Regions from separate parts of the Haliea sp. E17 genome, predicted to be linked through region 1. Evidence: predicted binding sites of a transcription regulator. Region 1 holds the regulator's gene; the other holds the start of a gene.
What was found. The regulator LexA, encoded in region 1, represses DNA repair genes until DNA is damaged. The targets are predictions, from matches to a motif close to ACTGTNTNTANANACAGT.

Region 1 (6,390 bases):
GGATGTGCGCTTTTTGACGTGTTCCGGCGGGCATACTCTTCACGTTCGGCGGAATTGCTCGCGAATCCGGAACTCAATCAAATGGAACAGCCACTATAATTGTGCACGCGGACAGATGGCCCACAATATCCATGAAATGGAACCAAATCTGTTGAAATACCTGATAATCCTTTTCGTCGTAGCCCTGGCCCTGGCGCCACTGACCCACTTCCTGCCCAGCAAGCGTCAGCGCCAACTCGCCCGCCTGCGCGAATACGCTGCCGTACACGGCCTGTTCGTGGAATTCCGCAACCTGCCGGGGGCGCGGGAAGGCGAGCGCGCCGAGCAGGTTATTTATTACGGCAAGCGCCTGCCCGCTTCGCGGGGCGAACCGCGCCGCCAGCGGGCCTGGATCGGCGGTGCGGGCCACTGGCGCGGCGCCGGTCACCGCGATCCTGTGCCCACCGCAACCGAAGGGTTTCCCGCGCAGATACTGGCCTGTAGCGAGGACGAAGGCAGCTGCGGCGCGTACTGGAAAGAGGACGGCGAAGAGGCCGATGTGGCGGCAATCGTCGCTGCGCTGGAGGCCTGGAGCGGGGTCGAAAAAGCGGCCTGAGGGGCAAACTGATTCGGCCAGATTCTGTATTCGCCCTTGACCCTGACCGCGCCGGGACTTATATATGCCACTTTTCCGGCACCGGGGTTGAGGGATGGACCTCGGTGAAATATTGATCAGCAGGGCACAATGGGCAAATCACTCGTAATCGTCGAATCGCCGGCCAAGGCCAAGACCATCAACAAGTATCTGGGATCGGATTTTGTTGTCAAATCCAGTGTCGGCCACATCCGCGACCTGCCAACGGCAGGCAGCGGCACGACGACCGACCCGAAAGAACGGGCGGCGCAGGCGGCGATCACCCGCAAAATGAGCCCCGAGGAAAAAGCCGAGCACAAGAAAAAGAAGGCCCGCGAACAACTGGTCCGGCGCATGGGTATCGACCCGGAAAACGGCTGGAAGGCCGATTACCAGGTGCTGCCCGGCAAGGAAAAAGTGGTCGAGGAATTGAAAAAGCTGGCCAGCAAGGCCGATTCGGTTTACCTCGCAACCGACCTTGACCGCGAGGGGGAGGCAATCGCCTGGCACCTCAAGGAAGCCATTGGCGGCGACGACTCCCGTTTCCAGCGCGTGGTGTTCAACGAAATCACCAAGAAGGCGATCACCGAGGCCTTCCAGAAACCCGCCCAGCTCGACCAGGCGCGGGTCAATGCCCAGCAGGCGCGTCGCTTCCTCGACCGGGTGGTGGGCTACATGGTCTCGCCGCTACTGTGGGCGAAAATCGCCCGCGGCCTGTCCGCGGGCCGGGTGCAATCGGTGGCGGTGCGCCTGATTGTCGAGCGCGAGCGGGAAATCCACGCGTTTATCCCCGAGGAGTACTGGGAGATCCACGCGGACCTGCAAACCGGCGGCAATGAGGACGTGCGCTTCCAGGTGCGCAAGCACAACGGCGAAAACTTCCGTCCCGACAACGAGGCGGATGCCAGCAAGGCCACCGCCGAACTGGGCGCGCAAAGCTATACCGTGAGCGGGCGCGAGGACAAGCCGACCAGTTCCAAACCGCCGGCGCCGTTTATCACCTCGACCCTGCAGCAGGCCGCGAGCACCCGCCTCGGATTCTCGGTGAAGAAAACCATGATGCTGGCCCAGCGCCTCTATGAGGCGGGCTACATCACCTACATGCGTACCGATTCCACCAACCTCAGCGACGAGGCGGTCGGCGCCTGCCGCGAGTACATCAAGGCGAATTTCCCGGCCAAATACCTGCCCGAGGCGCCCAACCGCTACAGCGCCAAGGAAGGGGCCCAGGAGGCGCACGAGGCGATCCGCCCCTCCGACGTCAAGGTGACGCAGAATTCCCTCTCCGGGATGGAGCGCGATGCAGAGCGCCTCTACGAGTTGATCTGGCGCCAGTTCGTGGCCTGCCAGATGCCCCCGGCCCAGTACCTGTCCACCACGGTGACGGTCAAGGCGGGGGAGTACGAGCTCAACGCCAAGGGCCGGATCATCCGCTTCGACGGCTATACCCGGGTCCAGTCCCCGGCGGGGCGCAGCAAGTCCGAGGATACCGTGCTGCCGGACATGAAAGCCGGCGACACACTGAGCCTGCAAAAGCTCGACCCGGCCCAGCATTTCACCAAGCCGACCCCGCGCTACGGCGAGGCCAGCCTGGTGAAGGAACTGGAAAAGCGCGGCATCGGCCGGCCGTCCACCTACGCCTCGATCATCTCCACCATCCAGGACCGCGGCTACGTGCGCCTGGAGAACAAGCGCTTTTACGCGGAGAAGATGGGCGAGATCGTCACCGACCGCCTGCAGAAGTGTTTTACCGAGCTGCTCGACTACGGCTTTACCGCCTCCATGGAGGAGCGCCTCGACCAGGTGGCCGAGGGCGCGCGCGACTGGCGCGATCTGCTGGACAGCTTCTATGCGGAATTCAGCGAGCTGCTGGAACAGGCGGGGGAGCCCTATCCCGGCGGGATGCAGGCCAACGAGCCGACCATGACCGACATCCCCTGTGCCAAGTGCGGGCGGCCGATGCAGATTCGCACCGCCAGCACCGGGGTGTTCCTCGGCTGTTCCGGCTATGCCCTGCCGCCCAAGGAGCGCTGCAAGCACACCATCAACCTGGTGCCCGGCGACGAGGCGATCCGCGAGGACGCCGATGACGAGGCGGAGTCGCGCCAGCTGCTGGAGCGGCATCGCTGCAAGAAGTGCAATTCGGCGATGGACAGCTACCTGATCGACGAGACCCGCAAGTTGCACGTCTGCGGCAACAACCCGGACTGCGATGGCTTCGAGATAGAGACCGGTAAATTCAAGATCAAGGGCTACGATGGCCCGGTGATCGAGTGCGACAAGTGTGGCGCCGAGATGCAGCTCAAGACCGGGCGCTTCGGCAAGTATTTCGGCTGCACCGCCGAAGAATGCAAGAACACGCGCAAATTGTTGCGTAATGGTGAGGCGGCGCCGCCCAAGATGGACCCGGTGCCCATGCCGGAACTCGCCTGCGAGAAAGTCGAGGATCACTACGTGCTGCGCGACGGCGCCGCCGGCCTGTTCCTGGCCGCCAGCCAGTTCCCGCGCAACCGGGAAACCCGTGCGCCGTTCATCGACGAGATCCTGCCGCACAAGAAGGAAATCGACCCCAAGTACGCCTTCCTGTTCTCCGCGCCAGTCGAGGACAGCGACGGCAACCGGGTCCAGGTGCGCTACAGCCGCAAGACCAAGGAGCAGTACCTGATGACCGAGGAGGACGGCAAGGCCACCGGCTGGAAGGCGTTCTATCGCGGCGGTCGCTGGGACGTGGAGCAGGGCCGGGGCAGGGCCCCGAAATAACATGGCGTATTCCGCTCGCGGCCAGGCCAATCACTGCCTGTACCTGGCGCGCATCCTGGGCGCCGCCTGGCGTCGCGACAGCGACGCCCAGTCCGTGGCGGCCAGCACCCTGGCTCAGGCTTACCTGCCGGCGGTGCGGATGCACCTGCAGGCGGCATACGGCTGGTTTTTGCTCGATATCACCCGCCAGGAACCGCTGCCCGCGCTACCGCCGGGAAACTGTGCCGATCTGCCGCCGCGGCCCGCGGGCAAGGTCCTGCCCGGTGAGATCCGGGAGTGCCAGCAACTCGAGCGCGACGGCTGGCTGGCCGAGATGCTCAGCGCGGGCGAGCAGCCGCTGGCCGTGAACCGTCACGCCGACAACCTCGCCAGCACACCCGCAGAGGCCTCGCCGCAGCAGGTGGAAGCCTGGTGCAACGCACTGCAGGGCCTGTTCGAGCGAATGGGCAACTCCCTCGACGAGTATTGAACATCCCTTTCTTCCGGCCCATGAGCCGTTCCCTATCTACCAGCGCCGGGTGCTGTTAGAATGAAATCGCAGCCACAGCTAATCGAGGTTGATTGAGTGTCCGCATCCTTACTGGAAATCGTAGATCTGGGCGATGGTGAAATCGTACTGCAACCGGCAGACGAGGGCTCCGAGCCCCTGCTTACCATACGTTTTTCCGAGGCGTCACAACGTCACATGATGGATAACTGCCTGGAGGTCGCGAAAGTGATGATCCAGGCGGGTATCGAAGCAGTAGCACTGCTGGCAGACGATGAAGAGCAGGGTTTCGAAACCGGGTCCTACACCGAGGCTTCGCGCACCCTGCACTGACGGGCTATCTGGCCGCCAGCGTTACTGCAGAATTTCGGGCGCCCCGTATTCAGGGCGCCACAGGGGAGGGATCGCCATTCAAACGCCCCTGCGCAGCACCCCCACACTGAGTCCCTCAATGGCAAAGGCCTGCTCGCGCAGGTCGACACGGATGGGCTCGTAGTCCTGGTTTTCCGGCAGTAGTTCGACGATGTGCTTGCGACCTCCGCGGCGCAGCCGCTTGACGGTCACTTCATCCTCGATACGCGCCACGATCACATCGCCATCATTGGCCACCGGCGTACTGTGTACCGCCAGCAGGTCGCCGTCGAAAATCCCGATATCGATCATGCTGTCCCCGGTGACCCGCAGCAGGTAGTCCGCCCGCGGGTGGAAAAACTCCGCCGGCAACTCGCAGTAATCCTCGATGTTTTCCTCCGCCAGTACCGGGTTGCCCGCCGCGACGCGGCCGACGATCGGGATGCCGGAGTTGGTCTCCGGCAGGCGAATTCCGCGGGAGGCGCCGGGAATCATTTCAATTGCGCCCTTGCGGGCCAGCGCCTTGAGGTGCTCCTCGGCCGCGTTGGCGGATTTGAAGCCCAGTTCCTGGGCGATATCGGCCCGGGTGGGCGGGTAACCGGTCTGGTCGATGTGCTGCCGGACAATGTCCAGCACCTGTTGTTGTCGCGCGGTCAGCTTTTCCATGCACCCCTCCGCTGGATGTTTATACAGATGCTGTGATTATATACAGCCTTTGTTTGATAAGACAATCAGTGTGGTACAGATATTTGGGCTTGGGCTTGGTTTGGATTTGCAGGGAGCTTCCCGAGCGCGATGCGGTTTCTGCCCGCTGGAACACGCCAAAAAGCGCACATCCCTGTGCAGGCTCGGGTGGCGACTTCCATGTCGCCACACGGTTCCAGCGGGCAGAAACCGCCTCACGCTCTACCTGCTGTGCAAGGTTCAAACCTGGGGGTAAACGGAGCCGGTCGGAGGGTTGGCAGGGGTTGCGTGCAGGATGGGCTGAAGATCATGCGGACGTCCATGTCGCGACAGGGCTCCAGCGGATTGATGCGGTCTTACGCTCGGCGATAGAACCACCACAGCCTCAGACCGAAACAGCTTCACGCTCGGCGAATCGGCCACCAGATCAACGGGATGGGGTGATTACCACCGTTACAGGGCGGGTACGCAGTGAACTAGAGGTCTTCCACGCCATACATGGCGTCGGGCTCGATATAGCTCAGGGGGTTGGACCAGTCCTCGGGATGCATCGGCAGGTCCGGGTCCTGCATGTCCTCGTCGTCCAGTTCGAAGGGGCTGCGCCAGTCCTCCGGGGCTGCGGCGCGCTCCGGCATGAGTTCCCGCCAGGCATCGAGATCAAATTCCGATACCTCGCCGTCGAGGTACTGGATTTCGATCAGCAGTGCCGTCGGGTCCCAGTCGATCACTTCAAACAGGTTGCCGGTTTGCCGGTCCGTGTACCACGCGCCAATAACGGGGCTCTGCATTTTCATCAGTGGGTCCTCAATCTGTTATCGCTGCTGTGCCGAGCCAACATATCACGCTGGCAGGGGCTGTCCATTATGTGAAATCGGTCTAAAATCGCGGGTCCAAATTCCAATTTTATTTCGTGCAATACTTTTCAAAAGAGATCAGCAGCTTGCGGAAAGTTGGCACAGGTAACTTGGGCGGCGCGGCGGCTTTTTATAGCCAGCGAGTAAGTGACGGAAGTCTTCAGATGAAAAAATTGTCTAAAAAATCACCCTTCAGGGTCACTGCAAACCCCTTCGCGCGTGACTGCCGCGCCGGAGACACCCCGTGAGTGTGCTGGCCCTGGTCGGGGGTACCGGCATCGACCAGTTCGAGGGCCTGGAAATCGTCGACCGGCATGCGCTGGAGACCCCCTGGGGAGAGCCGTCGCGGCCTATCGATGAAGGACAGTTTCACGGCCATCGCCTGTTTTTCCTGCAGCGCCACGGGGCGCCGCGGGCCATTCCGCCGCACCTCATCAATTACCGGGCCAATCTCTGGGCGCTGCGCTCGCTCGGCGTGGATACGGTGGTGGCCCTGAACGCCGTGGGTGGTATCACGCCGGCGATGGTGACGGGGGCCCTGGTGCTGCCCGACCAGTTGATCGATTACACCTGGGGCCGCGAGCACACGGTCGATGAGGGGGCGGGCGGCCACCTGCAGCATATCGATTTTACCCAGCCCT
Region 2 (6,390 bases), on a different contig from region 1:
AGCGCTCACCTCGCCGAAGCCCTGGCCTATCGCGGACATTAATATCCAAGCCGGGTAACTGCCGCTATCATCCCTGTGGATCGCCGCAATCTGACCCGCGGGCGGACCGGCAGCACGCAGCCCAGGCAGGGCCCCCGTGCGAACATCCAGCCGCTGCCAGTTGGGCGCGGCACAGGGCAAGGCGCAGGAGAAACAGCATGATGCAGGCAGTGAGCGATGTTCTGGCCAGCGTGGGCAATTACGGCTCACTGATTGCCAGTATCGTCGCGGTGATGTTCGGCGGCATGATCGTGGTCTACCTCCTGTACCGCCTGTTGCATTCAGTCATCAAGCCCAAGGGTACCTTCGCCCGGGTGATGAAAGTGTTTTTCGGTGCGCTCTACGTACTGATTCTTGTCGTCACGGTCCTGCTGGCCGCCGAACGGGTAGGCCTGCCGGTCAAGGGACTCGGCGCGATCGCCATTCTCGCGGTAATTGTCGGGGCGGTCATTGTGTTCTTCCTGTTGCCCTTCCTGCCCAGGGTGCCCTTCATGCCCGGGCACATGGTGGAGATTCGCGGTGAGCTCGGCATCGTCGAAGCGGTCACCGCCTACCAGGTAGTACTGCGCACCTTTGACGGCCAGACGCTCTACCTGCCCACCCCGCTGGTGATGGCGGGGCCGATCCGCAATTTCACGGACCAGCCCCGGCGGCGGATTGCACTGGAGGTCGAACTGCAACCCGGCGGCGACCTGCGCCGCGGCCGGGCGGTATTGGCGCAATTGATGAAGACCAATCCGAAGGTCCTCGATGAGCCGCCACCTATGGTCTATATCACCGGCATTTCAGCGGAAAAGGTCGGTGTTGTAGCCTATTGCTGGGTAGCGACCGCAGACTGGCTGGCGACCCGCGATGCGCTGTGGGAGTCGATCAACCAGGCTTTCCAGCAGGAAACCTCGGTACAACTGGCAGTACCCCGGTTGTTCGTCAGCGGAAACAACGGCTAGGGTCGCCGTGGCACAGCAACTGTTTGGCACCGGGCTTCGCTACCTGCCCCATGTCGCCGACGGGGAAATCCTGCACATGGGCCTCTCCCGGCCGGAGAATGCACCGTGGTTCGAAACGGACAGCGACATCGGCCGCTACCATCGCCACAAGTTGCAACTGCGCAGCGAACGCGGTGACGCGGTCTACCGTACCAGTCCGGAGTCACTGCCGGCGCAACAGGAACTGGCCGCGGTACTGCGCCAGTACCTGCTGGGCGAGCAGGCTGCTAACTACAGCGCTCAGGACAACCTGCTGCATTGCCTACCCGGCGATTTCCATGCGCCCCTGGCGGCGGATGAAATCCTCTGGAACTGCTCCCTGTTGGTTGCGGATGACCTGGTGCTGATGCAGGAGCGTGCGGGACAGTACCATCTCACAGCAGCCAGCCTGTGCAGCCCGAGCCACTGGTCCCTCGCAGAGAAATTCGGACTTCCGCTGCGGGACATCCACGACCCGATACCCGGCTTCCACGCGCGACTAACACCGCGGGTGGAGCGGTTTTTTTCCGGGCTTCGCGCGGGGCCGCCCTTCGTACGATTCAACTGGTCCCTGCAGGCCGGAGACGCGCTGGCCCAGTTTCCCGGGGAGGAATCACCGGCAGCGGCGGATACGGAGTTGTATTACCGGGTCGAGCGGCAGAGCCTGAAGCGCCTGCCGGAAAGCGGGGCGATTGTATTCACCATCCGGGTTTACCTGCATCCGCTGGAAGCCCTCGACGCGATCGAAGGTGCGCTTCCGGCACTGCTGGATACCATCGGGAGTACGCCGGATGAACTTCTCCACTACAAGGGCCTGGACCGGCTGGCGCCGGCACTGGGCAAGTATCGGGGCGGCTAGAAGTGTGTCTGGTGGCCCTGGTCCGGTGTTTCCACCTGCAGGTTCTGCTCCTGTAACAGGCGCTGTGCCAGCACGTCCTGGGCTTCCGGCTCGCCGTGCACGAGATAGACCCGCGGCGGCGGCTGGAACTCGCCGATCCAGTTGACCAGCGTACTCTGCCCGGCATGGGCCGACAGGCCGCCGAGGGTCTCCACCCGGGCCTTGACGATATATTCGTCGCCGAACATGCGGATATGTTTGGCGCCATCAACGATCAGGCGACCGAGTGTGCCCCGCGCCTGGTAACCGGCAAACAGGATGGTATTCCTGGAATCCCAGATGCGATGCTTGAAATGATGGCGAATGCGCCCGCCGGTACACATCCCGCTGCCGGCTATGATGATCGCGCCTTTTTTGACCCGGTTGATGGCCATGGATTCCTCGACTTCCCGGGTCAGCTGCAAGGTTGGCAGAAACTGTTCCAGTGATTGCCGGTGGTGTTCACTGAGTTCGCGCACCTCCTCACAGTGGTCCAGCTTTATCCAGCGGTCATACACCTTGGTCACCGCTATCGCCATCGGGCTGTCGAGGAATATCTGCCAGTTGTCGAGTTCCCCGCGATGCAGCAGGCAGCCGAGGTGGAAGAGAATATCCTGGGTGCGACCGACAGCGAAGGCGGGAATCATCACATTGCCGCCGGCGCTCCAGGTCTCATGCAAAATTTCCCGCAGTTGCTCGATGGAGTTATCCTCGCTGCGGTGTTCGCGGTCGCCATAGGTGCTCTCCACCAGCAATACGTCGGCGTGCTGAAGCCGGCATGGCGGGTTCATCAGCACGGAATCCTGCTTGCCGAGGTCTCCGGAAAACACCAGGGTCTTGGCCGCGCCTTCCTCGTTCAGGCGTACTTCGACGATCGAGGATCCCAGGATATGACCCGCGTCATGGAAGATCACAGTGGCCGCGGTGCCCATGGATACGTGTTTGCCATAGGGCTCAGGCCGGCACAGACCCAGCACTCCGTCGACGTCCTGTTGCCCGTACAGGGGCTCGGACTGCTCCCGCCCGCGACGGGCATTGCGCAGGTTTTCTCGCTCGAGGTCGCGAAGGTAGAGCCCCACCGCGTCTTTCAGCAGAATCTCGAGCAATTCGTAGGTAGCCGCCGTACACAGGATCTCGCCGCGAAAACCTTCGCGATACAGGCGGGGGAGCAAACCCGAATGGTCGAGGTGCGCGTGGGAGAGAAGCACCGTATCAATCCGCGCCGGGTCAAACTCAAACTCCTCCTGGCGCAGGCGTTTGACTGCATCACCTCCCTGGTGCATACCGCAGTCGAGGAGAACACGCCCTGTGGCGGGGGACTGCAGCAGGTGACAGGAGCCGGTAACCTCACGGGCCGCGCCAAGAAAGGTAAGTTTCGCCATTGTTATTGCCCTTTTGTGACCTGGTCAAAGGATAGGCGATCGAAAAGTATTTTGCCTGCCGGAACACCCCTTCAGCGCTGTCACAAACAAGGGTGTACGAACAACGACCCATTCGGCGCTAGAGCACTTCAGAATAATGTTCGTGGCTGAAACCGCGGTACTGCAGAAAGCGGATGCGACGGGCCTTTTCACGCAGGTCACCATCCTCCCGCACGGACTCGCTGCCGCGAAAACCGAACTTGCGTTCCAGCGCGGAGATCGCCAGTTCGCGCCAGTCGACATTCTCTTCGGCGAATACGATCTCGATTGTGTCGTTGTCTATCCCACGCTGGCGCAGTTCCTGGCGGATACGCAGGGGACCATAGCCTCGCGACACGCGCTGCCGGAGAAAACTGCCGGCAAACCGGGCATCGCTCTGCAGGTTCTCAGCGCGCAAACCTTCTATAGCTTCTTCTAGCAGGGGGGTTGTGCCAAACCTGCGCGCCAGCTTCTCGCGCAGTTCCCTGGCGCTTTGCTCGCGGCGGGCGAGCAGATCCATTGCCGCAATACGCACATCGGCGAGGGTGACGGGATTATCTGATGATCGTCTGTGCATGAGGAAAAGAGACGCCGGGGCAGAGAGTGGGGATAGTGGAACCCCGGCGTCTCATAAAAGTGGTGAAGCCGGAATTACTCTTCGGCAGGCGTCTCTGCCGCGACATCGGACTTCTGCCTCGGCGGATCCACATTCAGCATCTGGCTGCGGATTGCGCTCTCGATTTCACTGGCGACAGCGGGATTGTCATCCAGGAACTTTGAGGCGTTGGCCTTGCCCTGGCCGATCTTGTCGCCCTTGTAGGAATACCAGGCGCCGGACTTGTCGACGAGGTTGAGTTTCACACCCCAGTCGATGACTTCACCCATGTGGTAGATACCCTTGCCGTACATGATCTGGAATTCCGCCTGCTTGAAGGGCGGTGACACCTTGTTCTTGACCACCTTGACCCGGGTCTCGTTCCCGACGATCTCATCGCCTTCCTTCACCGCACCGATGCGACGGATATCCAGGCGTACGGAGGAGTAGAACTTGAGGGCGTTACCACCGGTGGTGGTCTCCGGCGAGCCGAACATCACACCGATCTTCATGCGGATCTGGTTGATGAAAATCACCAGGCAGTTGGTCTGCTTGATGCTGGCGGTAAGCTTGCGCATGGCCTGGCTGAGCAGGCGCGCCTGCAGGCCAACGTGGGAATCACCCATCTCACCCTCGATTTCCGCCTTCGGCGTCAACGCGGCGACCGAGTCCACTACCAGCACGTCAACCGCACCGGAGCGCACCAGCATCTCGGCGACTTCCAGCGCCTGCTCGCCGGTATCCGGCTGGGAGACGATAAGGTCGTCCATTTGCACGCCGAGTTTTTCCGCGTAGCTCGGGTCGAGCGCATGCTCGGCGTCAATGAAGGCGGCGGTGCCACCCAGCTTCTGCGCCTCGGCAATCACCTGCAGGGTCAGGGTCGTTTTACCAGAGGATTCCGGCCCGTAGATTTCACAGATCCGGCCGCGCGGCAGGCCGCCGATACCGAGGGCGATATCCAGGCCCAGCGAACCGGTGGAAATGGCGGGTATGGCTTCGAGTTCCTTGTCGCCCATGCGCATGACGGTACCCTTGCCGAACTGGCGCTCGATCTGGGCCAGTGCTGCTTCCAGTGCTTTTTCCTTGTTTGCATCCATTGTCGTGTTCCCCAACTCAACTGTGAAAGTACTGTATATATACTCAGTGCTTTGAAATCGAATTGCAAGACTTTAAACGCATTAAATTCGGTCGGTGGAAAAACCTGCCTGATTGGGCGACAGGTCATCCCCCGGGGTAAGCTGGCGTGTCCCACAGCGGTCCGGGGACTGTCGCCTGGCATGCAGGCGTGAAGGTGCTTTTGCCCCGTTTATGGGGCATTGGGGTGCGTGAAGGTCGTGGGGCGGCCTGGCGGCCGCTGCGTGGCCTGCGGGCGGGAGTGAACCCGGGCAATCGCACACTGGTCTGGTTTGCGGTTTGCTGTTTGCGGTTTACTAAAGCTTGGTTTAGGCCTTCGCATTTCACCCGCTTCGAGGAGCAAGCCAGCCCGGAGTTCCGTCAGCTGTCGTTTGGCACCCGCATTGGCGTCGGGTGGTGCATGTCTTTTGCGGACTTGGAGGGCGTCGGTGCGAACTCGATCCCCATGCGGAACCGCCACCGCAACGCGATGCGCCATGCCACCACACCAGCTACCGTGGACTGCAGTAACATGTAATCTCAAGACCCATTCAAAACCCCGCAGCCACGCGGCAATTCCGGGCACCCAAAGGCCAACGCGCCGCAAGCGCCCGCAATGGAGCAAAAGACGTGCACCACCCGGCGCCAATGCAGCGGCCGCCAGGCCGCCAGGCCGCCAGGCCGCCAGGCCGCCACTCATGGGAATAAAAAAGACGCGTCCCAAATCAACGCAGCGGCACCAAGGCCGCTGCGAATGAACAGGCAATCAGCAGATCAACAGCGAATGGTGATTACTTCTGGTACTGCTCCAGAGCCGCGGAAAAGTCCCGCTGCCCCTGCCCGTCCGCCTGCAGGCCTTCGTAGATGGCCCGCGCGAGTTTGCCCATGCGGTTGTCGACACCGGCGGCGTCGGCGATACCGCCCGCCAGGCCGAGATCCTTGGCCATCAGGTCGATCATGAAGCCCGGCTGGTAGCCCTTGCTGGCGGGAGCGTTTTCCATGACCCCCGGATAGGGGTTGTAGACCTCCAGCGACCAGTTGCGACCGGAACTGGCGAGCATGATCTCGGAGAGCACTTTCGGGTCGAGGCCGTTGCGCGCGCCCATCTCCAGGGCCTCGCAGGTACCCAGCATGTGGATGGCGAGCAGCATGTTGTTGCAGCCCTTGGCCACTTGCCCGGCGCCGGGGGGGCCGGCGTGGAAGATGTTCTTGCCCATGTTGGCGAGAATCAGTTTCGCCTTCTCGAAGGTTTCCGCACTGCCGCCACACATGAAGGCCAGGGTGCCGGCGGCCGCCGCGGCGACACCGCCGGAGACTGGCGAATCCATGAAGCCGATACCCGCCTCTGCCGCGGCCTCGCCGACCTCACGGGCGGTGGCCGCGTCGATGGTGCTGCAGTCG

Region 2: recA (recombinase RecA) is a predicted target of LexA. The motif match lies at 5,004-5,021, and genes of this name have one in related genera.

Annotation. Positions count from the first base shown of each region.
Region 1 is NZ_JBLWFK010000002.1:774,783-781,172, reverse strand. It holds gene ACNKU3_RS06605 (hypothetical protein) at 152-595, shown strand; gene topA (type I DNA topoisomerase) at 725-3,373, shown strand; gene ACNKU3_RS06595 (DUF6586 family protein) at 3,375-3,842, shown strand; gene ACNKU3_RS06590 (hypothetical protein) at 3,939-4,193, shown strand; gene lexA (transcriptional repressor LexA) at 4,272-4,877, opposite strand; gene ACNKU3_RS06580 (DUF6763 family protein) at 5,372-5,689, opposite strand; gene ACNKU3_RS06575 (S-methyl-5'-thioinosine phosphorylase) at 5,994-6,390, shown strand, end outside.
Region 2 is NZ_JBLWFK010000003.1:343,238-349,627, forward strand. It holds gene ACNKU3_RS10125 (YifB family Mg chelatase-like AAA ATPase) at 1-42, shown strand, start outside; gene ACNKU3_RS10130 (mechanosensitive ion channel family protein) at 198-986, shown strand; gene ACNKU3_RS10135 (heme-dependent oxidative N-demethylase family protein) at 994-1,863, shown strand; gene ACNKU3_RS10140 (MBL fold metallo-hydrolase RNA specificity domain-containing protein) at 1,860-3,263, opposite strand; gene ACNKU3_RS10145 (regulatory protein RecX) at 3,382-3,858, opposite strand; gene recA (recombinase RecA) at 3,933-4,973, opposite strand; gene mmsB (3-hydroxyisobutyrate dehydrogenase) at 5,781-6,390, opposite strand, start outside.